Regions from separate parts of the Aquariibacter lacus genome, predicted to be linked through region 2. Evidence: predicted binding sites of a transcription regulator. Region 2 holds the regulator's gene; each other region holds the start of a gene.
The links. The regulator sigma-54, encoded in region 2, starts transcription at its own class of promoters, with help from an activator protein. The targets are predictions, from matches to a motif close to TGGCANGNAANCTGCTTT.

Region 1 (9,589 bases), 1.3 Mb from region 2:
GCCTGGCTGGCCGCGCTGAGCGACTGGCTGCGCGGCGAGTTGGCTGCCCACCCGCGGCTTGTGCTGATGGGCGACTTCAACATCGCGCCGACCGATGCCGACGTGCACGACCCGGTGGCCTGGGCCGGGCAGATCCACTGCACGCCCGAGGAGCGCGCGGCCTTCCAGGGCCTGCTGGACCTGGGACTGGTGGATGCCTTCCGTCTCTTCGAGCAGCCGGCCAAGAGCTGGAGCTGGTGGGATTACCGCAACCTGGCCTTCCGGAAGAACCAGGGCCTGCGCATCGACCACATCCTGCTGAGCCAGGCGCTGCGGCCGCGCGCCAGCGCCTGCGTGATCGACAAGGCGCCGCGCAAGCTGGAGCGGCCCAGCGACCATGCGCCCGTGCTGGTGACGCTGGGCGACGCGACGGCCTGAACGCGCGGCCCGCTTGGCTGCCGCAGCGGCGGGATGCAGGCGCCCGGCGCCTGCATCCCGGCCCGCAGGCCGGTCAGCGCAGGGCGTTGCGAGCGGCCGCGCCGGTGGCCGGGAAGTCGGTGAAGAGGCCGTCGACGCCGAGCTTGAAGAAGTAGTCGATCTCGGCCCGGCCGTCCTTGAAGCCGTAGATGCCGGCATCGTCGCGGAAGGTGTAGGGATGCACGCGCAGGCCGCGGGCATGGGCGGCTTCGACGACGCCGGTGCTGCCCTCGACGCGGCGGTCGCGCACGTCGACCATGCCGTCGCCGGTGCGGTCGACGCCGTCGTTGACGGTGCGGACGAGATAGGGCTTCCAGGGGCCGATGCCGTCGGCATAGGTCTTGACGAAGTCCAGGCCGGTGGGGGTCAGCAGGTCGGCGAAGGTGCGGGCATCGCCGCGCACGACGAAGTCGTAGGGCTGGCGGTAGGGCGCCACCAGGGACAAGCTGCCGTCGTCGCGCACATCGTCGGCATCGATCAACTGCACCAGGCGCAAGCTGGTCTGGCCGTTGAGGTATTGCAGGTTCGCGACCTCGAAGGACTGGATGTAGACCGGCGCGCTGGCGGTGTTGCCATAGGCAAGGTGCAGCAGGGTGACGAGCTTGTCCTCGAAGGCATTGGCGCCGAAGCCGGCCTCCACCGCATGGAAGGTGGAGTGCTTGATCTCGGGATAGATGCCGATGGTCCGGCCGACGCGGGCGCCCTCGGTCTTGGCCAGGGTGATGATCTCTTCGATCGTCGGGACGGTGTAGAGGCCGTTGAAGCCCTGCGGGCGGCTGGCGCGCGGCTGCACGGCGCGCAGGGTCTTGATCTCGGCCAGGGTGAAGTCGCTGGCGAAGTAGGCGGTGGTCGGCACGCCGTCGACGTTCTTCGTGCGCATGCGCGAGGCCGGGAACTTGCTGGCCACGTCGGTGGTGCTGTCGAGCATGGGCTCGTGGCGGGCCACCATCGCGCCATCGCTCGTCAGCACCAGGTCGGGCTCGATGAAGTCGGCACCCTGCTCGATGGCGAGGCGATAGCTCTCCAGGGTGTGCTCGGGCCGCTCGCCCGAGGCACCGCGGTGGCCGATGACGATGGGTGTTTCGCCGCCCAGCGTGCGCAGGGCCTCGTCATCGCCTCCGCCACAGGCTTGCAGAACGGCGGTCATCAGGAGCAGGCTGAAGGGGGCAGTCAGGCGCATGGGGGGATGGAAGCCGTGGAGGAATCCCGGCATTCCAGCCCAGCGCCGTGGCAGGGCTGTGACGCCCTGCCCGGCCCGGGCTCAGTCGTCGAGCCCCAGCTCCTGGATCTTGCGCGTGATGGTGTTGCGGCCGATGCCGAGCTTGTGGGCGGCCTCGATGCGCCGGCCGCGGGTGATGTCGAGCGCGGCATGGATGAGCTGCGCCTCGAACTTGCGGGTGAGCGTGTCCCAGACCTCGGGGATGCCGGCCTGCAGCATCGCGCGGGCCTCGCGTTCCAGGTCGTGCAGCCAGGAGCCGCCGCCCAGGCCGACCGGGCTGCCGCCCGGGCCGGGGAAGGCCGGAAAGGGGCTGGGCGCGGTCACGCTGGCCGGCAGGGCCTCGGCCAGGCCCAGGGGCTCGGCCGGGGCCGGGCTGTCGCCGGGCGGCGCGGCCAGCGGCGCGCGCGGCGCGGGCGAGGGAATCAGGCCCATCAGCTCGGGCGGCAGGTCCTTCACGTCGATGACCTGGGCGGGCGCCATCACGGTCAGCCAGTGGCAGATGTTTTCCAGTTGCCGCACATTGCCCGGAAAGTCGAAGGCAGCCACCCGGGCCAGCGCGGGCTCGGCGATGCGCTTGGCCTCGATGCCCAGTTCCTTCGCGCTCTTCTGCAGGAAGTAGCGGGCCAGGGCCGGGATGTCCTCGCGGCGCTCGCGCAGCGCGGGCAGGCGCAGGCGGATCACGTTCAGGCGGTGGAAGAGGTCCTCGCGGAAGGCGCCGAGCTTGACGCGGTCCTCCAGGTTCTGGTGGGTGGCGGCGATCACCCGCACATTGCTGCGCATGGGGTTGTGGCCGCCGACGCGGTAGAACTGGCCGTCCGACAGCACCCGCAGCAGGCGGGTCTGCAGGTCGAAGGGCATGTCGCCGATCTCGTCGAGGAAGAGCGTGCCGCCGTCGGCCTGCTCGAAGCGGCCGCGGCGGGTGGTCTGCGCGCCGGTGAAGGCGCCGCGCTCGTGGCCGAAGAGCTCGCTCTCCAGCAGATCCTTGGGGATGGCCGCGGTGTTGATCGCGACGAAGGGGCCGTTGGCGCGCGGGCTGTGCTTGTGCAGCGCCCGGGCGACCAGCTCCTTGCCGGAGCCGCTCTCGCCCGTGATCAGCACCGTCACATTGCTCTGGCTGAGGCGGCCGATGGCGCGGAACACGTCCTGCATGGCCGGCGCCTGGCCGAGCATCTCGGGCATCTGCGCCATGCGCTCGTCGGCCACGTCCTCGCGCAGGCTTTCGTCGACGGCGCGGCGGATCAGCTCGACGGCCTTGGGCAGGTCGAAGGGCTTGGGCAGGTATTCGAAGGCGCCGCCCTGGAAGGCGCTGACCGCGCTGTCCAGGTCGGAGTAGGCGGTCATCACGATGACCGGCAGGCCGGGCAGGCGCTCCTTCACATGAGCGAGCAGGTCCAGGCCGGAGCCGCCGGGCATGCGGATGTCGCTGACCAGCACCTGCGGCAGGTCCTCCGCATCCAGCGCCGCGATCACATCGCGCGGGTTCGAGAAGCTGCGCACCGGCAGCTCGTCGCGCGCCAGGGCCTTCTCCAGCACGAAGCGGATGGATTGGTCGTCGTCAACGATCCAGATGGGTTTCATGAAGGCGCTCGGTCCGGGACATGGAATCGTTGCAGCCGGAACGCCCGGCCCAGGGCCCCGCCGGCGCGGGATCAGGGCAAGGGAATCGTGATGCGGAACAGCGTGCGCCCGGGCTCGCTCTCGCAATCGATCGTGCCTTGATGACGCGCGACGAAGCTCTGGGCCAGCGTCAGACCGAGGCCGGAGCCGCCCTCCCGCCCCGACACCAGCGGGTAGAAGATGCGATCCCGTAGGGCCTCGGGCACACCCGGCCCGTTGTCCTCGATATGCAAGTCCAGTGCCAATCGCCAGCGCTGCTTGCCCAGCGTGACCTGCCGGGCGATGCGGGTGCGCAGCACGATGCGGGCATCGCCGGCCTGGCGCCGCTCGGCCAGGGCCTGGGCCGCGTTCTGCACGATGTTCAGCACGGCCTGGATCAGTTGCTCGCGGTCGCCGCGGAAGTCGGGGATGGACGCGTCGTAGTCGCGCTCGATGGCCAGGCCGCGCGGAAACTCGGCCAGCACGAGGGAGCGGACCCGCTCGCAGACCTCGTGGATGTTCATGTCGCCCACCACCAGCGGCTTGCGATGCGGCGCCAGCAGGCGGTCGACCAGGGCCTGCAGCCGGTCGGCCTCGTGGATGATGACCTGGGTGTATTCGGCCAGCTCGCGCTTGGACTCGACTTCCATCTGCAGCAATTGCGCCGCGCCGCGGATGCCGCCCAGCGGGTTCTTGATCTCGTGGGCCAGGTTGCGGATCAGCTCCTTGTTGGCCTCGACCTGTTCGAGCGCACGCTCCTCGCGGCCCTGGCGGGCCTGCTGCTCGATCTCGATCAGCTCGATCACCGTCGCGCCGGGCTCGTCCATCTGGTTGACGATGACATGCACTTGCAGCGGCTCGGCCGGGCTGGGCACGCTCAGGAAGGGCCGGTGAAGCTGGGCTTCGAGCCGGCTGGTGGCGAACTCATTGCGCGCGACCGCGGCCACCGTCTCGGCCAGCAGCTCGGATTCGACGAACCAGTCGAACCAGGAGCGCCGCAGCATGTTGCGGCGCGACAGGCCCATCACATGCTCGAAGGCCGAGTTGGCGAACAGGCAGCGGCCGTCGGGCTGGACCACGGCCACCATGGTCGCAAGCTGGTCGAAGGCGTCGAAGCGGCGGTCGTAGGCGGGAGGCGCCGGCATCAGCCCGGCCCCCCGGCCGTCTTGGCCAGCTCGCGGCGCAGGGCGGCCAGGTCGGCCTGGCTGCGCTCGATGCTGGCCTTGATCGTCTGGCCGCGGCTGGCGCGCTCGGCGGGCAGCGGCTCGCCCGGCCGGGCCGGGGCAAGGACAGCGTCCAGCTCGCGCTGCAGGGCGGCCAGGCGCTGCTGCTCGGCGGCAAGCTCGGCTTCGAGGATGCGGCGCTTGTCCTCGTCGCGGCTGCGCTGCTGGGCCGGGTCGACGCGGGCCTGGGTCGCGGACGATGCAGCCTCGGCCGGCCGGCCCGAGCCGGTCGCCCGGGCCGCAGCCGGCGCCGCGGGCAGGCTGAGGACGGCATCGATCGGGCTGCAGCCACGCTGGCGCGCCTCGGCCGCGTCGAGGGCGTCGGTGTAGAGGTTGCCGCTGCAGCGGTAGACCGGCCGGGCCTGGGCCCAGGCCGCCGCGGGGGCGGCAAGCCAGGCCGGCAGGGCCAGGGCCAGGGCAGCGAAAAGGGGGGCGCTCATGGCGGCATCCATCGTCAGGGACAGTCCTTGCGAAGTATCCCGCAGCCCCCCGCGCGCGAGGCGGGGGAGCGATCCATGAAGATCCATGGAAAAAGGGCGGCTTGCGCCGCCCTTTCGGATCTGCCGGTCCCGGGAGGGATTACAGCGCGTAGTACATGTCGAACTCGACCGGATGGGTGGCCATGCGGAAGCGGGTGACTTCCTGCATCTTCAGGTCGATGTAGGCGTCGATGTAGGCGTCGGTGAAGACACCGCCCTTGGTCAGGAAGGCGCGGTCCTTGTCGAGATGCTCCAGCGCCTGGTCGAGGCTGTGGCAGACGGTCGGGATCAGCGCGTCTTCTTCCGGCGGCAGGTGGTAGAGATCCTTGGTGGCGGCTTCGCCCGGGTGGATCTTGTTCTCGACGCCGTCCAGGCCGGCCATCAGCAGCGCGGCAAAGCCCAGGTAGGGGTTCATCAAGGGATCCGGGAAGCGAGCTTCCACGCGACGGCCCTTGGGGTTCGCAACGTAGGGGATGCGGATCGAGGCCGAGCGGTTCTTGGCCGAGTAGGCCAGCTTCACCGGGGCTTCGAACCCCGGGACCAGGCGCTTGTAGCTGTTGGTGCCGGGGTTGGTGATGGCATTCAGCGCGCGGGCGTGCTTGATGATGCCGCCGATGTAGTACAGCGCGAAGTCGCTCAGGCCGGCGTAGCCGTCACCGGCGAACAGGTTCTTGCCGTCCTTCCAGACCGACTGGTGCACGTGCATGCCGCTGCCGTTGTCGCCGACGATGGGCTTGGGCATGAAGGTGGCCGTCTTGCCGTAGGAGTGCGCGACGTTGTGGATCACGTACTTCTGCAACTGGACCCAGTCGGCGCGCTGGATCAGCGTGCTGAACTTGGTGCCGATCTCCATCTGGCCGGCGTTGGCCACTTCGTGGTGGTGGACTTCGACCGGGATGCCCAGCGATTCCAGCACCAGGCACATCTCGGAGCGCAGATCCTGGCCGCTGTCGACCGGGGGCACCGGGAAGTAGCCGCCCTTGACGGCCGGGCGGAAGCCGCTGTTGCCGTGCTCGTAGTCCTTGCCGGTGTTCCAGGCGGCTTCTTCCGCTTCGATCTTGGAGAAGCAGCCCGACATGTCGACGTTCCAGCGCACGCTGTCGAAGACGAAGAACTCGGGTTCCGGACCGAAGTAGGCGGTGTCGCCCAGGCCGGTCGACTTCATGTAGGCCTCGGCCCGCTTGGCCAGCGAGCGCGGGTCGCGCTCGTAGGGCTTGCCGTCGGTCGGATCGATGACGTCGCAGGTCAGGATCAGCGTCGGCTCTTCGAAGAAGGGGTCGATGTTCGCCGTGTTCGGGTCCGGCATGAGCTGCATGTCGGAAGCTTCGATGCCCTTCCAGCCGGCGATCGAGGAGCCGTCGAAGGCATGGCCCGAGACGAACTTGTCTTCATCGAAATGCGAGACGGGCACGGAGACGTGCTGCTCCTTGCCGCGGGTGTCGGTGAAACGGAAATCAACGAACTTGATTTCGTTTTCCTTCACCATCTTCATCACGTCGGCGACGGTCTTGGCCATCAGGAATCTCCTAGCGGAACGCTTTGGTCGAGTGTCTTGGGATGAGGCTGACCGGTCATCGGAGCACCGGTCAGGCCGAGAGGGGCGCCGAGAATTTAGCAGAATCCATGCCCAAGACAGGTTCTTGCCGCAGGCTGTTTTCGACGGGCGCGCACCCCGCGATGCGCACCATCCGAGGGCTTGTTTGCACCCGGATCAGGCTTCTCGCACAGACTCGGGGCCCGTCGAGCAGCCCAGGGCTGCCAATCCGCCCCGCAATGCGGCATAAGCCGCCGCCGTCGCGTCCTCGTCGCCCTTCACGCCCAGTTCGATGTGGCGTCCGTGCACGGGGTGGTCCACGCTGGGGAGGCTGAAGATGCGCACGGCGGGATGCTCGGCCTCGATGCGCTCCATCAGCGGCGTCAGCGCCGCTTCCATCGCGCCGTGGACGATCAGCGCCCGCTCGACCCGGCGGGCCGCGCCGAAGTGGGCGGCGTAGTGCGTGTCGAGCAGCCAGGCCAGCATGGGCCAGGCCATCACCGGGAAGCCGGGCAGGAAATGCACCGTCGCCCCGCCCTCGGCCGTGCAGCGGAAGCCGGGGATGCGGTTGTAGGGATTGGGAATGATCTCGGCGCCGGCCGGGAAGACGCCCATCTGCAGGCGCTGGAGGTTGTCGGCCCGCTCGGGCTCGAAGGGCTGGCCCTGCTCGGCCGCCACCTCGCGCATGCGTTGCTGGATCAGGGCCTTGGCCTCGGGATGGAGTTGCAGCGGCCGGCCCAGGGCCTCGGCGGCGGCCTGGCGGGTGTGGTCGTCGGGCGTGGCGCCGATGCCGCCGAAGCAGACCACCGGCTCGGCGCCGGCGAAGGCTTCGCGCAGGGTGGCGGCCAGGCGGTCCGGCTCGTCGCCGAGGTAGCGCGCCCAGGCCACGGCCAGGCCGCGGGCCTTGAGCAGCTCGATGGCCTGGGCGAGGTGCTTGTCCTCGCGCCGTCCGCTGAGGATTTCGTCGCCGACGATGATGAGACCGAAACGCATGGCAGCGGCCTCAGAACGGCAGGGCCGGCGGCGGCACCGGCGCGGCCGCGGGGGCTGCGCCGGCCGATGCAGGCAGCAGGTCGATCACCGGTCCGGCGGCGGCGGCATCCCGCGCGGCGCGGGCCGACTCGGCCTGACGCCGCGCGCTCAGCGCCGCCAGCGCGTAATGGGTGAACCACAGGCAGGAGAAGGCGAAGACCAGGGTGTAGAGCCAGACCGACAGCACCAGCAGCACCGGCGCCAGGATGACGGCCGCCGCGCCAAAGGCCCACAGCAGCGAGGGCGCAGCGCCGAGGTAGCCGGTGACGATGCCGATGATCAGCAGCGGCAGCCGCTCCTGGCGCAGGATGGCCTGGCGCTCGGCCGCGTCGGCATGGTCGGCGAGCGCGTCGTAGCTCATCACCCGGTAGCTCAGCCAGCCCCAGATCAGCGGCGGCAGCAGCAGCACCATCGGCGGGATCAGCCAGAAAGGCAGGCTGAGGATCAGCGCCAGCAGGGCCAGCAGGGTCGAGCCCAGCGACCACAGCAGCGACCGGACGAAGCTGGACTGGCCGCGCCGCGCCAGGTCCGGGAAGCGCCGCGCGGCGACCAGCCGCACCACCGAAGGCGCCAGGCTCAGCGCGACCATCAGCAGGGCCAGGATCACCAGCAGCGGCACCACCAGGGCCAGCACGATCAGCGGCGCCACCAGCGCCCGCATGCCGGACGCGCCGACGCTGTCCAGCCAGGCCAGTGCGCTGGCGCCGAGCGACCAGCCGTCCAGCCAGGCCCGCACGGCCGCGATGGCGTCCTCCCAGAACAGCCAGCCGAAGAGACCGGCGAAAGCCGCCGTCAGCGCGAGTGGCGCGAGGGCCCAGAGGATGATCCGGGGATGCAGGCAATAGGCGGCAGCCCGCCAGAAGGCATCGAGCAACAGGTTCATGCGGCCAGCATACCCAAGCCGATCCGGCCCGGCCGGGTGGCCCGGCCGCCCGAGGAAGGGCGGGCCGGAGGCCCCGCCCGGTCAGCCCCCGTCCGGCCGGATGAAGTCCAGCACCCCGGCCATCGTCGGCGGGTCTTCGTCGAAGCCACCGTGCGACAGGCTGCGGCTGGTTTCGCCCGGCGCGCTGTGCACCCGCACTTCGGCTTGGGCGCCCTGCAGCGCGGGGGCAAGCTGGGCCTGCCAGTCGATCGCCAGGCCGGCGATCGGCACCGTGCTGCCGCCCTCGAAGGATTCGCGCAGCAGGTAGAGCAAGGAGCGGCGGTAGGGGCCGACATGGTCGGCCTCCTCGGTGCGCTCGTCGAGGTGGAAGGTCTGGAAGCGCCGCACCGCACCGGACATCAGCAGCGGGGCCAGCAGCTCGCGGAAGGCATCGGCCCGGATGGCCGGGGCCATGAAGCTGATCGACTCGATCGGCACGCCGGCCCCCGCCAGATGGGCGGCCATGTGGCTGGCGACGATGCTGCCCGCCGAATGCCCCACCAGATGCAGGCGCAGCTTCTGCCCACCCGCCGCCTGCTGGTAGTGGCGCCAAAGCTGCACCAGGCCAGCCTGTTCGGCCAGCGGCTTGTCCTGGCCGGTGGCGTCGCGGCGGACCTGGCTCATGGCCTCGGCGTTCTGCTTCATTTCGCCCCACAGCGCCGTGCCGGGTCGGGCCAGGGCCTGTTCGAGGCGCCGGTTCCAGATGCGCTCGAAGCTCTCGCCCAGGCCGCGGCTGGCACTGCGCTCACGGCCTTTGAGCGCATCCTCGATGCGGTGGCCCAGGGTGTCGAGGAAGCCGGTCTCCCACATCAGGAAGATCGGCAGGATGCGCCGCGCATAGAGCGCGGGGATCCAGCGTGCCGCAATGTCGGCCGCCGCCGCCTCATCGACCAGGCCACCGTGGGCATAGAGGCAGACATCGAGCGGCGCTTCGTCGCTCAGGCCCCAGGCCTCGCGGGCGAGCGCAAGCTGCACGCTCATCAGCGACTCGACATCGCCCGGCAGGGTGCGGAAGCTGCCGCTGTTGCTCAGGTCGCCGTTGTTGCCCATGTTCAGTATGTAGGGCGAAAGCTCGCGGTCGCGCAGCACCGGGTCGCGGGCCAGCGTCACGCGGGCCTGGCCGGCGGG
Region 2 (9,589 bases):
GCGCCGAGGTGCTGGGCCGCTGCGGGCCGGAGGACAGCCTCTTCCGCCTGGCCTTTCCCGGCGAGGCCCTGGCCCTGCTGGCCCGCTGCGGCCACGTGCCGCTGCCGCCCTACATCACCCATGCCGACGACGCCGAGGACGCGCGCCGCTACCAGACCGTCTTCGCGCGCGCCCCAGGCGCCGTGGCCGCGCCGACCGCCTCGCTGCACTTCGACGAAGGCGTGCTGGCCGCGCTGGACGCGCGCGGCGTGCAGCGCGCCGCCGTCACCCTGCATGTGGGCGCCGGCACCTTCCAGCCGGTGCGGGCCGAGCGGCTGAGCGAGCACCGCATGCACAGCGAATGCTTCGAGGTGCCGGCCGCCACCGTCGAGGCCATCGCCCGCACCCGCGCGGCCGGCGGCCGCATCGTCGCGGTCGGCACCACCACGCTGCGCGCGCTCGAATCCGCCGCCCGCAACACGCCCGACGGCCTGCCCGCCCCCGGCGCCCAGGAGACCGACATCTTCATCACCCCCGGCTTCCGCTTCCGCGTGGTCGAGCGCCTCGTCACCAACTTCCACCTGCCCAAGAGCACGCTGCTGATGCTGGTCAGCGCCTTCACCGGCCACGCCCGCATGCAGGCCCTCTACGCCCACGCGGTCACGCAGCGCTACCGTTTCTTCAGCTATGGGGATGCGATGCTGTTGGATCGGGTGGGGTGAAACCGGCGCCCAATGGAACGCCTGGCAGCCATGAGGCTCCCTCCCCCAGCTCGATGCCGCGCCCGGCGCCACCCGCGACCTGAAAGGATCCACCCCCATGCACCACTGGCCCACCGCCCTCCCCCTCGTCGCCCTGGCCCTGCTGGCCGGCGCCCTGGGCCTGGGCGGGGCCGGGTCCGTGCTGCTGGCGGCCTGCGCCGCTGCGCTGATCGGCGCGGTGATCGCGGCCGTGCACCACGCGGAGGTGGTCGCCCACCGGGTGGGCGAGCCCTTCGGCACCCTGGTGCTGGCGGTGGCGGTGACGGTGATCGAGGTGGCGCTGATCGTCTCGATGATGCGGGCCGGCGGGCCGGACACGGCGACGCTGCCGCGCGACACGGTCTTTGCCGCGGTGATGATCATCTGCACAGGGGTGGTCGGCCTGTGCGTGCTGGTCGGCGGCCTGCATCACCATGAGCAGAGCTTCCAGATCGACGGGGCGACGTCCTCGCTGGCGGCCCTGGTCGCGCTGGCCGGCCTGTCGCTGGTGCTGCCGAGCTTCACGACGAGTTCGCCCGGCGGCACCTACACGCTGTCGCAACTGGTCTTTGCCGGCGTGTCCTCGCTGGTGCTGTGGATGATCTTCGTCTTCGTGCAGACGGTGCGGCACCGCGACTACTTCCTGCCGCCCACCCGGCAGCATGACGAGCATGCCCATGCGGCGCCGCCCGGCGTGGCGGCGGCCTGGGCCAGCTTCGGCCTGCTGCTGGTCGCGCTGGTGTCGGTGGTGGGCCTGGCCAAGCAGCTCTCGCCGACGCTGGAGGGCCTGGTGGCCTCGGCAGGCGCCCCCAAGGCGGTGATCGGCATCGCGATCGCCCTGCTGGTGCTGCTGCCGGAGACCTGGGCCGCCGTGCGCGCCGCGCGCGCCGACCGCTTGCAAACCAGCATGAACCTGGCGCTGGGCTCGGCCCTGGCCAGCATCGGGCTGACGATCCCGGCGGTGGTGGCCACCGCCTGGTGGCTGGACCTGCCACTGGAACTGGGCCTGCTTCCCAAGGACCTGGTGCTGCTGCTGCTGACCTTCATCGTCAGCGGCATGACCCTGGGCACGGGCCGCACGACGGTGATGCAGGGCGCCGTGCACCTGGTGCTGTTCGCGGCCTTCCTCTTCCTGGCCCTGGTGCCCTAAGGCAGTGGGCGCGCCCCGGCCGGCCGCCCGGGGCGGGGCGCCGGGTGCAGTGGCTCAGGCCTCGGTGGGCGGGGCGTCGGCATCCGGCCCCGGCTCGCGCGCGGCGCGGGCCGAGCCGGCCACCAGGTCGAAGCGCATCAAGCGGCATTCGATGGGGCCGTTCCACATCGGCACGCGGCGGCTTTCCTTCAGACGCAGGGCGTGGGCGAGCTGCGGATCGGGGCTGAGGAGCCAGGCCGTCCAGCCGGCGTAGTGGCGCTTCCAGTGCGCGGCCAGGCGGGCGAAGAAGTCCTCGGCGCTGCCGCCGCCTTCAAAGGCCTCGCGTGCGGCGCGCACGGCGGGCGGCGGCAGGCTGCCACCGTAGGCTTCGTCCTCGCGAGAGGCAGCATCCCAGCCCAGGCGCTCGGCCGCGCTGCGGCGGGCGGCACGCGGGTCGGGGCGGCCGTAGCCGGCGGCGGGGGCACCGTCCTCGCGGCGCAGCGAGCCCGTGCCCTTGGGGTCGATGCGCTCGCCATAGGGCGGGTTCAGCATCAGGGTGCCGGCGGCGGCCGGCGGCATGCGCTGCAGGGCATCGGCGGTCTTGATCTCCAGCGCGGCCCGGCCGCCAGTGGCTGCGGTGCCGAGCACGCCCGCACGCTGGGCATTGCGCAGCGCAAAGTCGCTCATGCGGAAGGACACATCGCCGGCATAGACCTGCACGGCCGGGGCGTGGACGGCCGCCACCGCCTCGCCGCGCAGCGTGCGCCAGGCCTCGGCGACACGCGCCTCGCGGAAGGGCAGCAGGCGCTCGAAGGCGAAGCGGCGCTGCAGGCCGGGCGCGATGCCGCAGGCAAGCTGCGCCGCCTCGATGGCGATGGTGCCGCTGCCGCAGACCGGGTCGAGCAGCGGGCCATCCTGTTCGCGGCCCTGCCAGCCGGCGGCGACCAGCATGGCGGCGGCCAGCGTTTCCTTGAGCGGGGCCTCGCCCTGGTCCTGGCGCCAGCCGCGCTTGAACAGGGCCTCGCCCGAGGTGTCGACGTAGAGCGTGGCCTCCTCGGGACCGAGATGCAGCAGCAGCGGCAGGTCGGGCCAGCGGGTCTCGACATCGGATCGCTCGCCGAACTGCTGGCGCTGCTGGTCGCAGACGGCATCCTTGATGACCAGGGCGGCGAACTTGATGCTCTGCAGCGGCGAGCGCTGCGCGCTCACATCGACGCGCAGGGTCTCGCGCGGCGAGATCCAGGCCGACCAGTCGACGCTGCGGCCGAGGGCGTAGATGTCCTCCTCGTCGCGGTAGGGCGCATGGGCGACCGTCCACAGCACGCGCTGGGCCAGACGGCTGTGCAGGTTGAGCGTCATGGCCTCGGCCTCGCGGCCGCGCGGCAGGGCCACGCCGCCGCGGCGGCTCAGCCCATGAGCCCGGGGGCACAGTCGCTGCACCTCTTCGAGCAGCAGGGCTTCCACGCCGGCAGCGCAGGGCAGGAAGAGGCCCTGGACGTCGGCCGGGTCGCGGGCCGGGGCCTGGGCGCGGGGACGGTCCTGCGGGGGGCGCTGGGAGCGACCGTCGTGGCCTGGATGGGCGGGGCCACGCGACGTGGCCTGGGGGGCGGCGCCGTCGCGGCGGCCCCGGGGATCAGGACGGTTCACAGGGCCTTGCGCAGGTTGGCGGGGGCGATCTTGAGGGCTTCGCGGTACTTCGCGACGGTGCGGCGGGCGACCTGGATGCCTTGCTCTTCCAGCATCTGGCTGATCTGGCTGTCGGACAGCGGCTTGCCCGGGTCCTCGGCCGCGACGAGCTGCTTGATGAGCGCGCGCACCGCGGTGCTGGAGGCATTGCCGCCCGCTTCCGTGTTGAGCGAGCTGCCGAAGAAGTACTTCAGCTCGAAGGTGCCGTAGGGTGTGGCCATGTACTTGGCCGTGGTCACGCGGCTGATGGTGGATTCATGCAGGCCGAGCTCGTCGGCGATCTCGCGCAGCACCAGCGGCTTCATCGCGATCGCGCCATGGCTGAAGAAGTTCTTCTGCCGCTCGACGATGGCCTGGCTGACGCGCTGGATGGTGTCGAAGCGCTGAAGGATGTTCTTCATGAACCAGCGCGCCTCCTGCAGCCGCGCGCTGAGGGCCGGCGCGCCCTCGCCGCCGCCGCTGCCGCCGCGTCCGCCGCGGTGCTGGCGCAAGGCCTGGGCATAGAGGTCGTTGATGCGCAGCTTGGGCATCACGTCGGGGTTGAGCACCACCTTCCAGCCGCGGCCGAGCTTCTGCACGATCACATCGGGCACGACGATGTTGGCCTCGGCCTTGGTGAAGGGCCGGCCGGGCTTGGGCTCGCAGCTTCGGATCAGGGCCTGGGCCTCGCGCAGCAGGGCCTCGTCGGCGCCGGTGGCGGCGGTCAGCTTGCGGGTGTCGCGGCGGGCCAGCAGCTCCAGGTGATGCTTGGCGACCAGGATGGCGATGACCTGCGCCTCGCTGCGCGGCTTCTGCCGCAGCTGCAGCACCAGGCATTCGGCGAGGTCGCGGGCGCCGACGCCGCAGGGCTCCAGGCTGTGCAGCCAGCGCAGCGCGCAGCGCAGGCGGTCGAGCAGCAGCTCGCGGGCTTCCTCGTGGGCCGCGCAGGCGTCCGGGTCCTCGGGGTCGGGCTCGCCGCCGGCCAGCGCGGTGGCGATGTCTTCCAGCGGGTCGGCCAGGTAGCCGTCCTCGTTGAGCGACTCGATCAGCACCATCACCGCCGCGCGGTCCTCGGGCGAGAGGCGCATGCCGAGCAGTTGCTCGCGCAGATGCTCTTGCAGGCTGGGCGCGACGGTGTTGCGCTCGCCGGGGTCGAGCTCATCGCCCTCCGGCGCCGGGCCGCTGCTGGCCGCGGCAGTCATCGGCGTCTCGCCGATGCCGTCGAAGTCCTCGCGCTCGGTGCCGTTCTCCCAATCCTCGCGCTCGGTCGCGCCGAACTCCATGGTGTCGGTGCCGGCCGGCTCGGGCTCAGCGTCTGAGCCTGTGCTGCCGGAACTTTCCCAGGGCTCGTCGCTGCGCTCGGCCGGGGTGCTGCGCTCGGCCAGCGGGGTGGTGGACAGCTCGTAGGCGTTCGGCGCCTCGTCGTCGACTTCGAGGAAGGGATTGGCCTCCAGCATCTGCTCGACTTCCTGATGCAGCTCCAGCGTCGAAAGCTGCAAGAGGCGGATCGACTGCTGCAACTGCGGGGTCAGCGCAAGATGCTGCGAAAGGCGAACCTGGAGGGAGGGCTTCATGCGCGGTCGGGAACGGAGACGGTCGGGGCAACAGTCGCGGGGGAAGCCGGGGCGCGGATCAGGGCAGGCAAGGCGGGCAGAGCGGGCAGGAGATGCAGGGGTGGCGGGCAGCGCTCACATGCGGAAGTGCTCACCCAGGTAGACCTTGCGCACATCGGCGTTCTCGACGATCTCGTCGGGCCGGCCTTCGGCCAGCACGCGGCCCTCGCTGATGATGTAGGCGCGGTCGCAGATGCCCAGGGTTTCGCGCACGTTGTGGTCGGTGATCAGCACGCCGATGCCGCGCGACTTGAGGAAGCCGATGATGCGCTGGATCTCGATCACGGCGATCGGGTCGACGCCAGCGAAAGGCTCGTCGAGCAAGATGAAGCGCGGCTGCGTGGCCAGGGCGCGGGCGATCTCGACCCGGCGGCGCTCGCCGCCCGACAGGGCGGGGGCCGGCAGTTCGCGCAGGCCCTCGATCGACAGCTCGCGCAGCAGGCGCTCAAGCTGCTCGGCGATGCGCGCCTCGGTCCAGGGCTTGCCGGCGGCGTCAAGCTGAAGCTCCAGCACGGCGCGGATGTTCTGCTCGACCGTCAGGCGGCGGAAGATCGAAGCCTCCTGCGGCAGGTAGGACAGGCCCATGCGCGCGCGGCGGTGGATGGGCATGCGCTCGATGCGCTGGCCGTCGAGCTGGATCTCGCCGCCATCGGCGCGCACCAGGCCGACGATCATGTAGAAGCTGGTCGTCTTGCCGGCCCCATTGGGGCCGAGCAGGCCGACCACCTCGCCGCCGTCGACAGCCAGGTGCACTTCCTTGACCACCGTGCGCGGGCCGTAGCGCTTGTGCAGGCCGCGGGCCTGCAAGCGGCTGGCCGGCGCGGCGGCGGTCGCGCTGCGGACGGGGGCCTCGGGCAGGGCGGTCGTCACCGGCTGCCCCCGGCGGCCGGCGTCTCGCGCGGGGTGAGCACGCCGCGCACGCGGCCGGTGCCGCCGCCCGGCGTTGCGCCACCCTGAACCTGGAAGACCTCGCTGCCGTTGTCGTAGGTGATGACGCTGCCATTGACCTCGTCAGCCACCGTGCTGCCGCGCAGGCGGCGCATCACGGCCTGGCCGACCAGCTTCACGGTGTCGGCGCGGCTGTCGTATTCCAGGCGCTCGGCCTCGCCCTCGATGAATTCCTCCAGGCCCTCGCGCTTCTGGCGGAAAGTGGCGCGCCTGGCGCCGCCGCTGGCCACGGCGATCTGGTGGCCGTCCTTGCCCTGGCGCACTTCGACCTGGGCGGCCTTGATCACGATGCTGCCCTTGGTGATCTCGACATTGCCGCTCAGGGTGTGCACGGCCTTGAGATCGTCGACCCGGGCGGTGTCGGCACTGAAGGACAGCGGGGCCTGGCGGTCGGCCCGCTCGGCCTGGGCGGTCGGCAGCAAGCCCAGCAGGGCAGCGACCACCAGCAGGCTCGGGAGCGGGTGCAGGCCCCGGGGGGCAGCGGTCAGGAGGGACACGTCGCGGGCTTTCATCGGCATGAATCTTGCTGCCGATTCTAGGGCCAGAGCCGCGCTTGTCTCGAAGGAAGCGCTCACGTCCGTCGAAGCGGGCCCGACGCGTCCGGCTACCATCTCTCCCCCCTTTCCGATCATTCACTCGATGGGTGGAGTCCGATGAGCGCAACAGCCCCCAATCCGCCGCAGGCCTGCGCGTCCGACACCCCGATCCCGCCCGTGCGTGACGCACGGCAGGCCGTGGAAGGTCACTACACCTCGGGCGTCCGGGCGTACTACGACCAGAACACCCAGGCCTACCTCGACGGCTTCGGCGAAATCTTCCAGGGCAGCCGCCCGGCCTCGACCGAGGACCTGATGCGCCACATTGCCGAGGGCGCACGCATTCACGACGGCTTGCGCGTGCTTGACGCCGGCTGCGGCGTCTGCGGTCCGGCGACCTGGCTGGCCGGGCACCACGACCTGAAGCTCGAAGCGCTCACCCTGTCCGAGGTGCAGGTGCAGGCCGGCCGCAAGCGGGTGGCCGCCAAGGGCTTGCAGGACCGCGTCTCGGTGCGGGTCGGCGACTTCCACCGCCTGACCGACCTCTACGCCGAGAACAGCTTCGACCGCGTGCTCTTCCTGGAGTCGATCTGCCACGCGCAGGACTACCGCGCCGTGCTGCACCAGGCCTGGCAGGTGCTCAAGCCGGGCGGCCTGCTCTACATCAAGGACTTCTACGGCCAGGACTTCCGCACCCGGCCCGAGCTGGCCGCGCAGCACGCAGCCGACATGCGCAAGCTCAACGAGGTCTACCAGCTCGTCATGCCGGACCTGCCGAGCCTCGTCGACGTGGTGCTCGAACCCGGCTTCAAGCTGCACTACGTGCGCGAGCCGGCCTATGTGGCGGTGTTCGAGCCCTGGCTGAATTTCGAGCAGCGCATGGGCAAGAGCTGGTCGCCGGAGATCTCCTACCTGGAGCTGATCACGGCCGTCGAGATCCTGGTCCGCAAACCGGCGTGAGCGCGGCCCCGGCCCGCCCGCCCGCCGGGGCGGCGCTTGGCGCGCTGCTGGCGCCGCTGGTCACGCTGGCGCGGCGCGAGCTGCAAACCCGCTATGCCGGCACCCGGCTGGGCCGCATCTGGGCGCTGCTGCAACCGCTGGCGACGATGGCGATCTACCTGACCGTCTTCGTCCTCGTCATGGGCGGCGGGCGGGACACGGTCGATGCGCGCCAGTACGCACTCTTCATCCTGGCCGGCCTGCTGCCCTTCCAGGCCCTGGCCGACGGCCTGCAGCGGGCCTGCGGCAGCCTGCGTCAGGACAAGCCGCTGCTGGAGGCCGCCACCTTCCCGGCCGAGGCCATCCCGCTGGCCCGCGTGGTCGGCGGTGCACTGCCCGAGCTGCTCGGCCTGCTGCTGCTGGGCCTGGCCTGCGCGGTCTGGGGCCCCGGCCTGGGCGTGTCGGTGCTGGCCCTGCCCCTGCTGTGGCTGGGCCGCGTCGGCCTGACCGCCGGCCTGGCGCTGTGGATCAGCGTGATCGCGATCTTCATCACCGACACCGGCGAGATCCTCGGCTTCGCGCTGACCGCGCTGCTCTTCCTCACCCCGGTGTTCTACGGCATCGACCAGGTGCCGGCCTGGCTGCACCCGCTGCTCTGGATCAATCCGCTGCACCACGTCGTGGAGGCCTACCGCGACGTGCTGCTGCAAGGCCGCTGGCCCTGGGGCCACGGCGGCGCGCTGCTGCTTTGCGTGCTGCTGGCCGTGGGCAGCGGCCGCTGGGCCTTCGGTCGCTGCCTGGATGCCGTCCGCGATGAGCTCTGAGCTGCGCCCCGGCACCCTCATCGTCCGCGGCGCGGGCAAGGCCTACCGGCGCCACAGCCAGGACGCAGGCGGCCTGTGGCGCGCCCTGCGCGGCCAGCACGACGCGGCCACGCACTGGGTCGTCCGGGGGGTCGACCTGCATCTGGCGCCGAGCCAGTCGCTCGGCCTGGTCGGCGACAACGGCGCCGGCAAGACCACGCTGCTCAAGCTGCTGGCCGGCGCGCTGGCGCCGACCGAGGGCGAGATCCGCCACGCCGGACGGCGCGCCGTCATGCTGCAGCTCGGCGGCGGCTTCCATCCCGAGCTGAGCGGCCGCGAGAACCTGCGCATCGGCTGCGCGGTGATGGGCCTGGGCGCGCAGGAGGTCGAGCGGCTGATGCCCGAGATCATCGATTTCTCCGAGCTCGGGCCGGCGCTCGACCAGCCGCTGCGCACCCTGTCCTCCGGCATGCAGCTCAGGCTGGGCTTCGCGCTGGCCACGGCGGTGCGGCCCGACCTGCTGATCGTCGACGAGCACCTGTCGGTGGGCGACCAGCATTTCCAGCGCAAGTGCCTGCGGCGCATCCTCGACCTGCGGGCCTCGGGCTGCACCCTGGTGCTGTGCTCGCATGCCGCCTACTTGATGAGCGAAGTCTGCGAGCAGGTGCTGTGGCTGCACGAGGGCCAGCCGCGCATGCTCGACCGCGCCAGCGCCACCCTCGCCGCCTACGACAACCATGTGCGCGCCTGCGACGCCGAGCGCGGCGCCGCGCCGCTGAGCGCGTCGGCGCCGCCGCCGGTCGCGGGCGAAGGCTGCGAGGTGCTGCGGGTCGAGGCGCTGGGCGAGGTGCGGCAGGGCGTGATCTCGCCGGGCCAGCGCCTGGTGATCGAGGTCGACGCGCAGATTCCCGAGGCGCAGTGGGCCCGGGGCGTCGACCTGGGCATGCTGCTGATGCGCAATGACGAGCTGGGCTGCGTGCCGCTGAGCTCGCAGACCCTGGCGCAGGGCGAGATCTGGCAGCCCATCGGCCCGGCGCGCTACCGCGCGCGCTGCGTCATCGACGAGCTGCCGCTGCTCTCGGGCCGCTACAGCGTCAACCTCGCGCTGCTCGAACGCGGCAGCCCGGTGGTGCTGGGCTGGATGCGGGGCGCGGGGGCTTTCGAGGTGCGGTCGGCCGGTCGCGATGTCGGCCTGGTGCGCGTGCCGCACCGCTGGGAAACGGTCGGCGACCGGGCC
Region 3 (9,589 bases), 1.0 Mb from region 2:
CGCCCGGCCGCGCACGCTCAGGGGCATGCGCCCGCTGGCCCTGCTGCCGGACAACATCACCACCGACCACCTGTCGCCGTCCAACGCCATCCTGATGGACAGCGCGGCCGGCGAGTACCTGCACAAGATGGGCCTGCCGGAGGAGGACTTCAACTCCTACGCCACCCACCGCGGCGACCACCTGACCGCGCAGCGCGCGACCTTCGCCAACCCGCAGCTCGTCAACGAGATGGCCGTGGTCGACGGCAAGGTCAAGAAGGGCTCGCTGGCCCGCGTCGAGCCGGACGGCACCGTGATGCGCATGTGGGAAGCCATCGAGACCTACATGGGCCGCAAGCAACCGCTGATCATCGTGGCCGGTGCGGACTACGGCCAGGGCTCCTCGCGCGACTGGGCCGCCAAGGGCGTGCGCCTGGCCGGCGTGGAAGCCATCGCGGCCGAGGGCTTCGAGCGCATCCACCGCACCAACCTGATCGGCATGGGCGTGCTGCCGCTGGAGTTCAAGCCGGGCACCACCCGCCTGAGCCTGGGCCTGGACGGCACCGAGACCTATGACGTCGAGGGCGCGCTGACGCCGCGCAGCACCCTGACCCTGGTGGTGAACCGCCGCGACGGCGAAATCCTTCGCGTGCCGGTGACCTGCCGGCTCGACTCCGACGAGGAGGTCTCGGTCTACCAGGCCGGCGGCGTGCTGCAGCGCTTCGCGCAGGACTTCCTGGCTTCGACCCAGGCGGCATGACCATGGCCCACGCTCCGCAGATCAAGGTGCCGGCCACCTACATGCGCGGCGGCACGTCCAAGGGCGTATTCTTCCGCCTGCATGAGCTGCCGCCCGCAGCCCAGGTGCCGGGCCCAGCGCGCGACCGGCTGTTCCAGCGGGTGATCGGCAGCCCCGACCCTTATGACGCCCAGATCGACGGCATGGGCGGCGCCACCTCCAGCACCAGCAAGTGCGTGATCCTCTCCAAGAGCACGCAGCCCGGCCATGACGTGGACTACCTCTACGGCCAAGTCTCGATCGACAAGGACTTCGTCGACTGGTCCGGCAACTGCGGCAACCTGTCCACCGCGGCCGGCGCCTTCGCCATCCATTCCGGCTTCATCCCGGCGGAGCGCCTGGCGGCGGACGGCATGTGCACCGTGCGCATCTGGCAGGCCAACATCCGCAAGACCATCCTGGCCCATGTGCCGGTGCGCGGCGGCCAGGTGCAGGAGACCGGCGACTTCGAACTCGATGGCGTGACCTTCCCGGCCGCCGAGATCGTGCTGGAGTTCCTCGACCCGTCCGACGAGGGCGAGGACGGCGGCGCGCTCTTCCCCACCGGCAACTTGGTGGACGCGCTGGAGGTGCCGGGCCTGGGCACGATCCCGGCCACGATGATCACCGCCGGCATCCCCACCGTCTTCGTCAAGGCCGCCGACATCGGCTGCACCGGCACCGAGCTGCGCGAGGCGATCAACGGCGATACGGCCGCGCTCAGGCACTTCGAAGCCCTCCGCGTGGCGGGCGCGCTGCGCATGGGCCTGATCAAGACGCCCGAGGAAGCCGCCACCCGCCAGCACACGCCCAAGATCGCCTTCGTCGCCCCGCCAGCCGACTACACCGCGTCCAGCGGCAAGACCATTGCGGCGCAGGATGTGGACCTGCTGGTCCGCGCGCTGTCCATGGGCAAGCTGCACCACGCCATGATGGGCACGGCGGCAGTGGCCGTCGGCACCGCGGCAGCCATTCCCGGCACCCTGGTCAACCTGGCCGCCGGCGGCGGCGCGCGCGAGTCGGTGCGCTTCGGCCACCCCTCGGGCACGCTGCGCGTCGGCGCGGCAGCCGAGCAGCGCGACGGCCAGTGGGTGGTCACCAAGGCCATCATGAGCCGCAGCGCCCGCATCCTGATGGAAGGCTGGGTGCGCGTGCCCGCGGACGGTCTCGGATCGGCACGGGATTGAGCACAATCCGCCACGCCGTCCCAAGGAGTGCCGTCTCATGAATCGCCTGCTGCCCGCCGCCTGCGCCCTGACCCTGATGCTGTTGACGGGGCCGCTGGCAGCCCAGTCGGCCGCGCCCGCGCCTGCTACCCCCACCGCCCCGGCCAAGCCCCGCGCGGTGAAGAAGCCGCCCACCAAGGTGGCGGCGGCCAAGCCCAGCAGCCGGCGATCAACGGCCACGGCCACGGCCACGGCCGGCGCGGCTGCGGCGGCGGGTGCAAGCACGGTGCTCGATCTTCCGCTGACGCCCGGCCAGCTGGCGGCGGCCGAGCGGGTCCACACCGGCCAGGCCGACTGCGAACACCGCCAGTCGGTGCAGGTCGAGCGGGTGGCCGGCCAGGCCGGTCACTTCGATGTGCGCTTCGGCAACCGCAGCTTCCGCATGGTGCCGGAGGAGACCACCACCGGCGCCGTGCGCCTTCACGACGCGCGGGCGCAGGTCGTCTGGTTGCAGATCCCCAGCAAGTCGATGATGCTGGACCAGAAGGCCGGCCAGCGCCTGGCCGACCTTTGTCTGCATGCCGAGCAGCGCGAAGGCGCGGCCACCCGGGTCGCCGCGACGGCACCTGGCGAGGCGGCCTCGGCCCCCGCTTCAGGCTCACTGCTTGAGCCTGCGCGTTGAAGCCTGTCCCTTCTTGCCGCCCCTGCCCGGCCTTGGCCGCGGGGGCTGGCGAACCCCTTCCCTTGTCGCATGCGCGCTGAGGTGCGCACGGAGCGCTCGCCCATCGGCCTGCGACAATATGCCGCAGTGCAGCAACCGGCCCCGCCAACCGCCTGCACCCCCTTTCCCCCCAGCTCCCCGGAGTCTCCAGCCATGGCCAAAGCCGCCCCCGCGAAGAAGGCGCCTGCGCACGCATTCGCCAAGACCCTGAAATCCTTCTCCACTGCCTCGGGCAAGGAAGGTCTCTTCTACTCGCTGCCGCAGCTCGGCAAGCAGCTCGGCGTCGATGTGTCGCGCCTGCCGGTCTCGATCCGCGTCGTGCTGGAGAGCGTGCTGCGCAACTGCGACGGCAAGAAGGTCACCAAGGAGCATGTGGAGCAACTGATCCACTGGAAGCCGGTGGCCGATCGCGTCGATGAGATCCCCTTCGTCGTCGCCCGCGTCGTGCTGCAGGACTTCACCGGCGTGCCGCTGCTGGCCGACCTGGCCGCGATGCGCAACGTCGCCGAGACCATGGGCAAGAACCCCAAGACCATCGAGCCGCTGGTGCCGGTGGATCTGGTCGTCGACCACTCGGTCATGATCGACCACTACGGTTCGAAGAAGGCCCTCGACCTGAACATGAAGCTGGAGTTCGAGCGCAACCAGGAGCGCTACGAATTCATGAAGTGGGGCATGCAGGCCTTCGACACCTTCGGCGTCGTGCCCCCGGGCTTCGGCATCGTCCACCAGGTGAACCTGGAGTACCTGGCGCGCGGCGTGCACAAGGCCGCTGCGGCCCGCGGCACCCCGGCCGTGCACTATCCGGACACCCTGGTCGGCACCGACAGCCACACGACCATGATCAACGGCATCGGCGTGGTCGGCTGGGGCGTGGGCGGCATCGAGGCGGAAGCCGGCATGCTGGGCCAGCCGGTCTACTTCCTGACCCCGGACGTGGTGGGCTTCGAGCTGACCGGCAAGCTGCGCGAGGGCGTGACCGCCACCGACCTGGTGCTGACCGTCACCGAGATCCTGCGCAAGCACAAGGTGGTCGGCAAGTTCGTCGAGTTCTTCGGCGAAGGCACCCGCACCCTGGCCCTGCCGGACCGCGCGACCATCGCCAACATGGCCCCCGAATACGGCGCGACCATGGGCTTCTTCCCGGTCGACGAGAAGACGGTCGAATACTTCAAGGGCACCGGCCGCAGCAAGGCCGAGATCGAAGCCTTCGAGGCCTACTTCAAGGCCCAGAAGATGTACGGCGTGCCGGGCGCGGGCGAGATCGACTACACCTCGGTCGTCAGCCTGGACCTTTCGACCGTGGCCCCGAGCCTGGCCGGCCCCAAGCGCCCGCAGGACCGCATCGAGCTCGGCAGCCTGGCCAGCACCTTCAGCGAGCTGTTCAGCAAGCCGACCGCGAACAACGGCTTCAACCAGCCGGCCGAGAAGCTGGGCCAGGCCTTCACCGCCGCCGACGGCACCGTCATCCACAACGGCGATGTGCTGATCGCGGCCATCACCTCCTGCACCAACACCAGCAACCCGGGCGTGCTGCTGGCCGCCGGCCTGGTCGCGAAGAAGGCTGTCGAAGCCGGCCTGAAGGTGGCGCCGCACATCAAGACCTCGCTGGCCCCCGGCTCGCGCATCGTCACCGAGTACCTGGAGAAGGCCGGCCTGCTGCCCTACCTGGAGAAGCTGGGCTTCAATGTCGCCGCCTACGGCTGCACGACCTGCATCGGCAATGCCGGTGACCTGACCCCGGAGATCAACGAGGTCATCCAGAAGAACGACCTGGTCTGCGCGGCCGTGCTCTCGGGCAACCGCAACTTCGAGGCGCGCATCCACCCGAACCTGAAGGCCAACTTCCTGGCCAGCCCGCCGCTGGTCGTGGCCTATGCCATCGCCGGCAACGTCACCAAGGACTTGATGACCCAGCCGGTCGGCAAGGGCAAGAAGGGCAAGGACGTCTACCTGGGCGACATCTGGCCGACCAGCGACGAGATCTATGCGCTGATGAAGCACGCCATGAATGCCAAGGCCTTCAAGGCGAACTACGACAAGGTCAAGAACGATCCGGGCAAGCTCTGGGAGAAGGTCAAGGGCGTCGCCGGTCAGGTCTACACCTGGCCCAAGAGCACCTACATCGCCCAGCCGCCCTTCTTCGAAGGCTTCACCATGGAGCCGGCCGTGACCGAGTCCGGCGTGAAGGGCGCGAAGATCATGGCCCTGTTCGGCGACTCGATCACCACCGACCACATCTCGCCGGCCGGCGCGATCAAGGTCGGCACCCCGGGCGGTCAGTTCCTGAACGACAACGGCGTGCAGAAGGCCGACTTCAACAGCTACGGCTCGCGCCGCGGCAACCATGAGGTGATGATGCGCGGCACCTTCGCCAATGTGCGCGTCAAGAACCTGATGATTCCGCCCAAGGAAGACGGCTCGCGCGAGGAAGGCGGCCTGACCCTGCTGCAGCCCAGCGGCGAGAAGGCCTTCATCTACGACGCCGCGATGCAGTACATCGCCGCCGGCACCCCCACCGTGATCTTCGCGGGCGAGGAATACGGTACGGGCTCCAGCCGCGACTGGGCCGCCAAGGGCACCCAACTGCTCGGCATCAAGGCCGTCGTGGCGCGCAGCTTCGAGCGCATCCACCGCAGCAACTTGGTCGGCATGGGCGTGCTGCCCCTGCAGTTCAAGGGCGAGGACAGCTGGGAGACGCTGGGCCTGACGGGCAGCGAGACCATCGACGTGGTGCTCGGCGCCGAGATCAAGCCGCAGAGCGACGCGACCCTGGTGATCACCGGTGCCGACGGCACGAGCCGCAAGGTCACTGTCACCCTGCGCATCGACACCGCGATCGAGGTCGACTACTACAAGCACGGCGGCATCCTGCCCTTCGTGCTGCGCCAGTTGCTGGCGGCCTGAGCCTCGAAGCTCCCGCGTCGCCCTTGCCGGGCGGCGCCTGAAGGCGGCGTCCCGCGCAGGCGGGGCGCCGCCTTTTTCATGGTCGATGGCCGGTCCGGCCAAGCGAAGCGCCCATGAAAAAAGCCACCCCGAGGGGTGGCTTGTGCCGGATGCCGGGGCTTCCGTCCGCCGCATGCCTTGCGGCACGCGAGCGGGGAATCCTCAGGGTCGATCAGCGAGCGGCCGGGGCCGAGACCTTGGCCGCGGTGGGGGCGCCGGCAACCGCCGAACCGCCCTTGCCCAGCTTGAAGGTCCAGACCATGCCACCCTGCTCGAGGTAGCTGACCTTCTTGGCCACGTCACCACCCCACAGCGGGACGGCGCCGCCCCAGCCGGAGACGACGGTGATGTACTGCTCGCCATTGGCTTCCCAGGCCACCGGCGGGGCGACGACGCCCGAACCGGTCTGGAATTGCCACAGGACCTTGCCCGTCTTGGCGTCTGCGGCCTTCAGGTAACCCTCCGGGGTGCCCCAGAAGACCAGGTTGCCGGCGGTGGTCAGCACGCCACCCCACAGCGGGGCCTCGTTCTTCACTTCCCAGACGATCTTGCCCGACTTCGGATCGATCGCGCGCAGCGAGCCGATGTAGTTGTCGTCGATGGTCTTGATGGTGAAGCCGGCGCCCAGGTAGGCCGCACCCTTCTTGTAGGTGATCGGCTCGTTCCAGATCTCCATGCCCCATTCGTTCGACGGGACGTAGAAGAGCTTGGTCTGCGGCGAGTAGGCCATCGGCATCTGGTTCTTGCCGCCCAGGAAGCTGGGGGCCGAGAAGACGACGTTGCCCTTCTTGCCGTCGGCCGAGGCCGCCGGGTTGCCCGGACGGTTGGCCGGGTCGTAGTTGGGACGGCCGGTCTTCAGGTCGATGCCGGTGGCCCAGGTCACCTTCTTGACGAAGGGGAAGGCATTGATCAGCTCGCCGGTCTTCGCGTCGTTGACGTAGAAGAAGCCGTTGCGGTCGGCCTTGCCGCCGACGCGACGACCGTCCATGTCGAAGGTCACGAACTCGTTGACGCCGTCGAAGTCCCAGCCGTCGTTCGGGGTGTTCTGGTAGTGCCAGACGATCTTGCCGGTCTTGACGTCGATCGCGACGGTCGAGCACGAGAAGAGGTTGTCACCCTGACGGATGTGGCTGTTCCACGGAGCCGGGTTGCCGGTGCCGAAGTACGCCAGGCCGGTCTTGGCATCGTAGGTGCCGCCGAGCCACGGGGTGGCGCCGCCGGTCTTCCACAGGTCGCCCGGCCAGGTCTTGTTGGTCGTGCCCGAGATGCCGTTCTCGACCTTGTTGCCCGCCTTGTCGTAGGTGTAGCCCATGTGGCCTTCGACCACCGGACGCGACCACACCATCTGGCCGGTCTTGGCATCGCGCGCTTCCACGCGGCCGATCACGCCGAACTCGCCGCCCGACACGCCGGTCAGGACGAGGCCGTTGACGACCAGGGGGGCGGCCGAGTAGCTGTAGCCGGCCTGGTAGTCGTCAATCTTCTCGCGCCAGACGACTTCGCCGGTGTCCTGGTTCAGGGCGACGATCTGGGCATCCAGCGTGCCGAAGATGACGAGGTTGTCGTACAGGGCGGCGCCGCGGTTGATCACGTCGCAGCAGGGCACGATGCCTTCAGGCAGGCGGTGCTCGTATTTCCACAGGCGCTTGCCGGTGATGGCGTCGAGCGCGTAGATCCGCGAGTATGACGCGGTGACGAACATCTTGCCCTTGTAGATCACGGGCTGGGCTTCTTGGCCGCGCTGCTTTTCGCCGCCGAAGGAGAAGGCCCAGGCCGGGGTCAGGTTCTTGACGGTGGCAGTGTTGACCTTGGTCAGCGGGCTATGGCGCTGGCCCTCGGTGCCCATGCCCCAGCTCAGAATGTCGCCCGGGGTCTTGGCGTCGTTCAGGATCATCTGGTCGGTGACGGCAGCTTGCGCACCGAGGGTGGCAAGGGCCATACCGATCAGGACGGCGGTGGTCTTCAGCTTCATGGGGATGTGCTCCTCCGGTTGTGACATCAATGACGCAGGGTGTGCGGTCCACAGGACAGCCCGAAATGGCAACTCGCGTGCCAAAGCGGCGGTCGGGATGGCCGATCAAGGGCAAGCCCTGAGTCCAGACCCTCGTGGAATCGACCCAGGCATCGTGCCCGGAGTTTTTCCTCAATCCCACCCCGCGTTGCTACGGGGCTCGACACCGGCAGGGTGCGATGTCCAACCCAGGGTCTACCCTCGGTTTCCGGCTCAGACGCTCTTCGACTTGGGACAAGGCTCCACAAGAGGACACCCGGGCTGCTGCGGGTGGCGCCCGGCGCGGGGGCCACCGATGATGCGGGGAATGCCGATTGCTTCTAAGGGCCCGATGGACCGCCGCCCCTCTCCTGACTTCCCGCCCGCCGAGGCCCCGGCCGAGCCGCGTCTTGCGGTCGCGGAAGTCCGCGCCCCCGGCCGGCTGCACCTCGGCTTTCTCGACCCCGCGGCCACGCTCGGCCGGCGCTTCGGCAGCCTGGGCCTGGTGATCGCGGGCTTCGAAACCGTCGTCCAGCTCGGTCCGCTGGCCGGCCCGGCCGGCGGGCCGGACCGGCTCGAAGCCGACAGCCCCGCCGCCCGGGCCGAACTGCCCCGCGCCGCCGCCCATCTGGCCGCGCTGCGCCAGGGTCTGCCGGTGCCGCACAGCCCGCCCCTGCGCCTGCGGCTGGACCAGGTGCTGCCCGCCCATGCCGGCTTCGGCTCGGGCACCCAGCTTGCCCTGGCCGTGGGCCGGGCCTATGCCGCCGTCCACGGCTTGCAGATCGACACGCCCAGCCTCGCACGCCTGCTGGGCCGCGGCCTGCGTTCCGGCGTGGGCATCGCCGGATTCGACCAGGGCGGCCTGCTGCTCGACGGCGGCCCGGGCCGGGGCGGCCAGCCCGCCCCGCTGCTGGCCCGCCTGTGCCTGCCGGCCGACTGGCGCGTGCTGCTGGTGCTGGACCCCGACGAGACCGGCCTGGCCGGCGACCGCGAACGCAGCGCACTCGCCAGCCTGCGCCCGCTCAGCCAGGCCCAGGCCGCCGCGCTCTGCCACGAGGTGCTGATGCGCGTGCTGCCCTCGGCAGCCGACGGCGATTACGAGGCCTTTGCACTGGGCATCTCGGCCGTGCAGGCCCTGCTGGGCGCACACTTCGCGCCAGCGCAGTCGGGCCGTGCCTACCTGAGCGCCCGGGTGGCCAGCGTGATGGACTGGCTGGCGGCCGAGGCTCCTCGCCGCCTGGGCCTGCCGGCCGGCATCGGCCAGTCGAGCTGGGGCCCCACCGGCTTCGTGTTCCTGCCCAGCGCCCATGCCGCCGAGACCCTGCGCGCCGCCGCCCTGGCCGCAGGCCAGGTGCCCGAGGGCCTGCAATTGCAGATCGTCGCGCCGCGTAACGAAGGGGCTGCGCTTCGCCTGCTCGGCCCGGAGGCCTCGCCCCGGCCCCGCCCCGAGGGCCAGCCGCTGGCCACCGCCTGAGCGCGCACTGCGCGGTCACCGAGACCGCGTCCTTCCCCACGACAAGAACGAGAGAACGATCATGGAACGCCCCCGCATCCTGCACATGTTCACCCCGGGCCAGCAGATGAGCCCCTTCGACATCAACATGGCAGCCGATGCCGGCTACGACATGGTCCCGATCTACTCGGACGTGACGCTCGACCGCGTTGCCGGCCTGACGCAGGACGCGATCTTTTCGCGCGGGCCGCGCGGGGTCAGCCGCACCGGCATCTTCATCGGCGGGCGCGACGTGCTGCTGGCCGCCGACATGGTGGACAAGGCCGTCGCGGCCATGGTGCCGCCCTTCGTCGTCTCGGTCTTCGCCGACCCGAGCGGCTCCTACACGACGGCCGCCGCGATGGTGGCCTGCGTCGAGGCCGGGCTGAAGACCCTGGGCAGGACGCTGGCCGGGCTGAAGGTCGTCGTCATCGGCGGCACCGGCACGGTCGGCCGCATCGCCGGCGTGATCGCCGCGCAGCAGGGCGCGCGCGTCTGCTTGTCCACCCACTTCGGC

Region 1: glnA (type I glutamate--ammonia ligase) is a predicted target of sigma-54. The motif match lies at 6,585-6,602, and genes of this name have one in related genera.
Region 3: JI742_RS06785 (PQQ-dependent methanol/ethanol family dehydrogenase) is a predicted target of sigma-54. The motif match lies at 7,628-7,645, and genes of this name have one in related genera.

The regions. Positions count from the first base shown of each region.
Region 1 is NZ_JAERRA010000001.1:1,789,032-1,798,620, reverse strand. Features, by position in the region: gene xth (exodeoxyribonuclease III) at 1-417, shown strand, start outside; gene JI742_RS08075 (glycerophosphodiester phosphodiesterase) at 491-1,636, opposite strand; gene ntrC (nitrogen regulation protein NR(I)) at 1,718-3,253, opposite strand; gene glnL (nitrogen regulation protein NR(II)) at 3,325-4,416, opposite strand; gene JI742_RS08060 (hypothetical protein) at 4,416-4,934, opposite strand; gene glnA (type I glutamate--ammonia ligase) at 5,074-6,489, opposite strand; gene JI742_RS08050 (competence/damage-inducible protein A) at 6,685-7,500, opposite strand; gene JI742_RS08045 (EI24 domain-containing protein) at 7,511-8,422, opposite strand; gene JI742_RS08040 (C1 family peptidase) at 8,504-9,589, opposite strand, start outside.
Region 2 is NZ_JAERRA010000001.1:448,837-458,425, reverse strand. Features, by position in the region: gene queA (tRNA preQ1(34) S-adenosylmethionine ribosyltransferase-isomerase QueA) at 1-701, shown strand, start outside; gene JI742_RS02130 (calcium:cation antiporter) at 799-1,869, shown strand; gene JI742_RS02125 (THUMP domain-containing class I SAM-dependent RNA methyltransferase) at 1,924-3,330, opposite strand; gene JI742_RS02120 (RNA polymerase factor sigma-54) at 3,492-5,087, opposite strand; gene lptB (LPS export ABC transporter ATP-binding protein) at 5,202-5,996, opposite strand; gene lptA (lipopolysaccharide transport periplasmic protein LptA) at 5,993-6,571, opposite strand; gene JI742_RS02105 (SAM-dependent methyltransferase) at 6,728-7,570, shown strand; gene JI742_RS02100 (ABC transporter permease) at 7,567-8,373, shown strand; gene JI742_RS02095 (ABC transporter ATP-binding protein) at 8,351-9,589, shown strand, end outside.
Region 3 is NZ_JAERRA010000001.1:1,477,204-1,486,792, reverse strand. Features, by position in the region: gene acnD (Fe/S-dependent 2-methylisocitrate dehydratase AcnD) at 1-739, shown strand, start outside; gene prpF (2-methylaconitate cis-trans isomerase PrpF) at 742-1,944, shown strand; gene JI742_RS06795 (hypothetical protein) at 1,982-2,605, shown strand; gene acnA (aconitate hydratase AcnA) at 2,798-5,551, shown strand; gene JI742_RS06785 (PQQ-dependent methanol/ethanol family dehydrogenase) at 5,763-7,562, opposite strand; gene JI742_RS06780 (beta-ribofuranosylaminobenzene 5'-phosphate synthase family protein) at 7,909-9,054, shown strand; gene JI742_RS06775 (NAD(P)-dependent methylenetetrahydromethanopterin dehydrogenase) at 9,116-9,589, shown strand, end outside.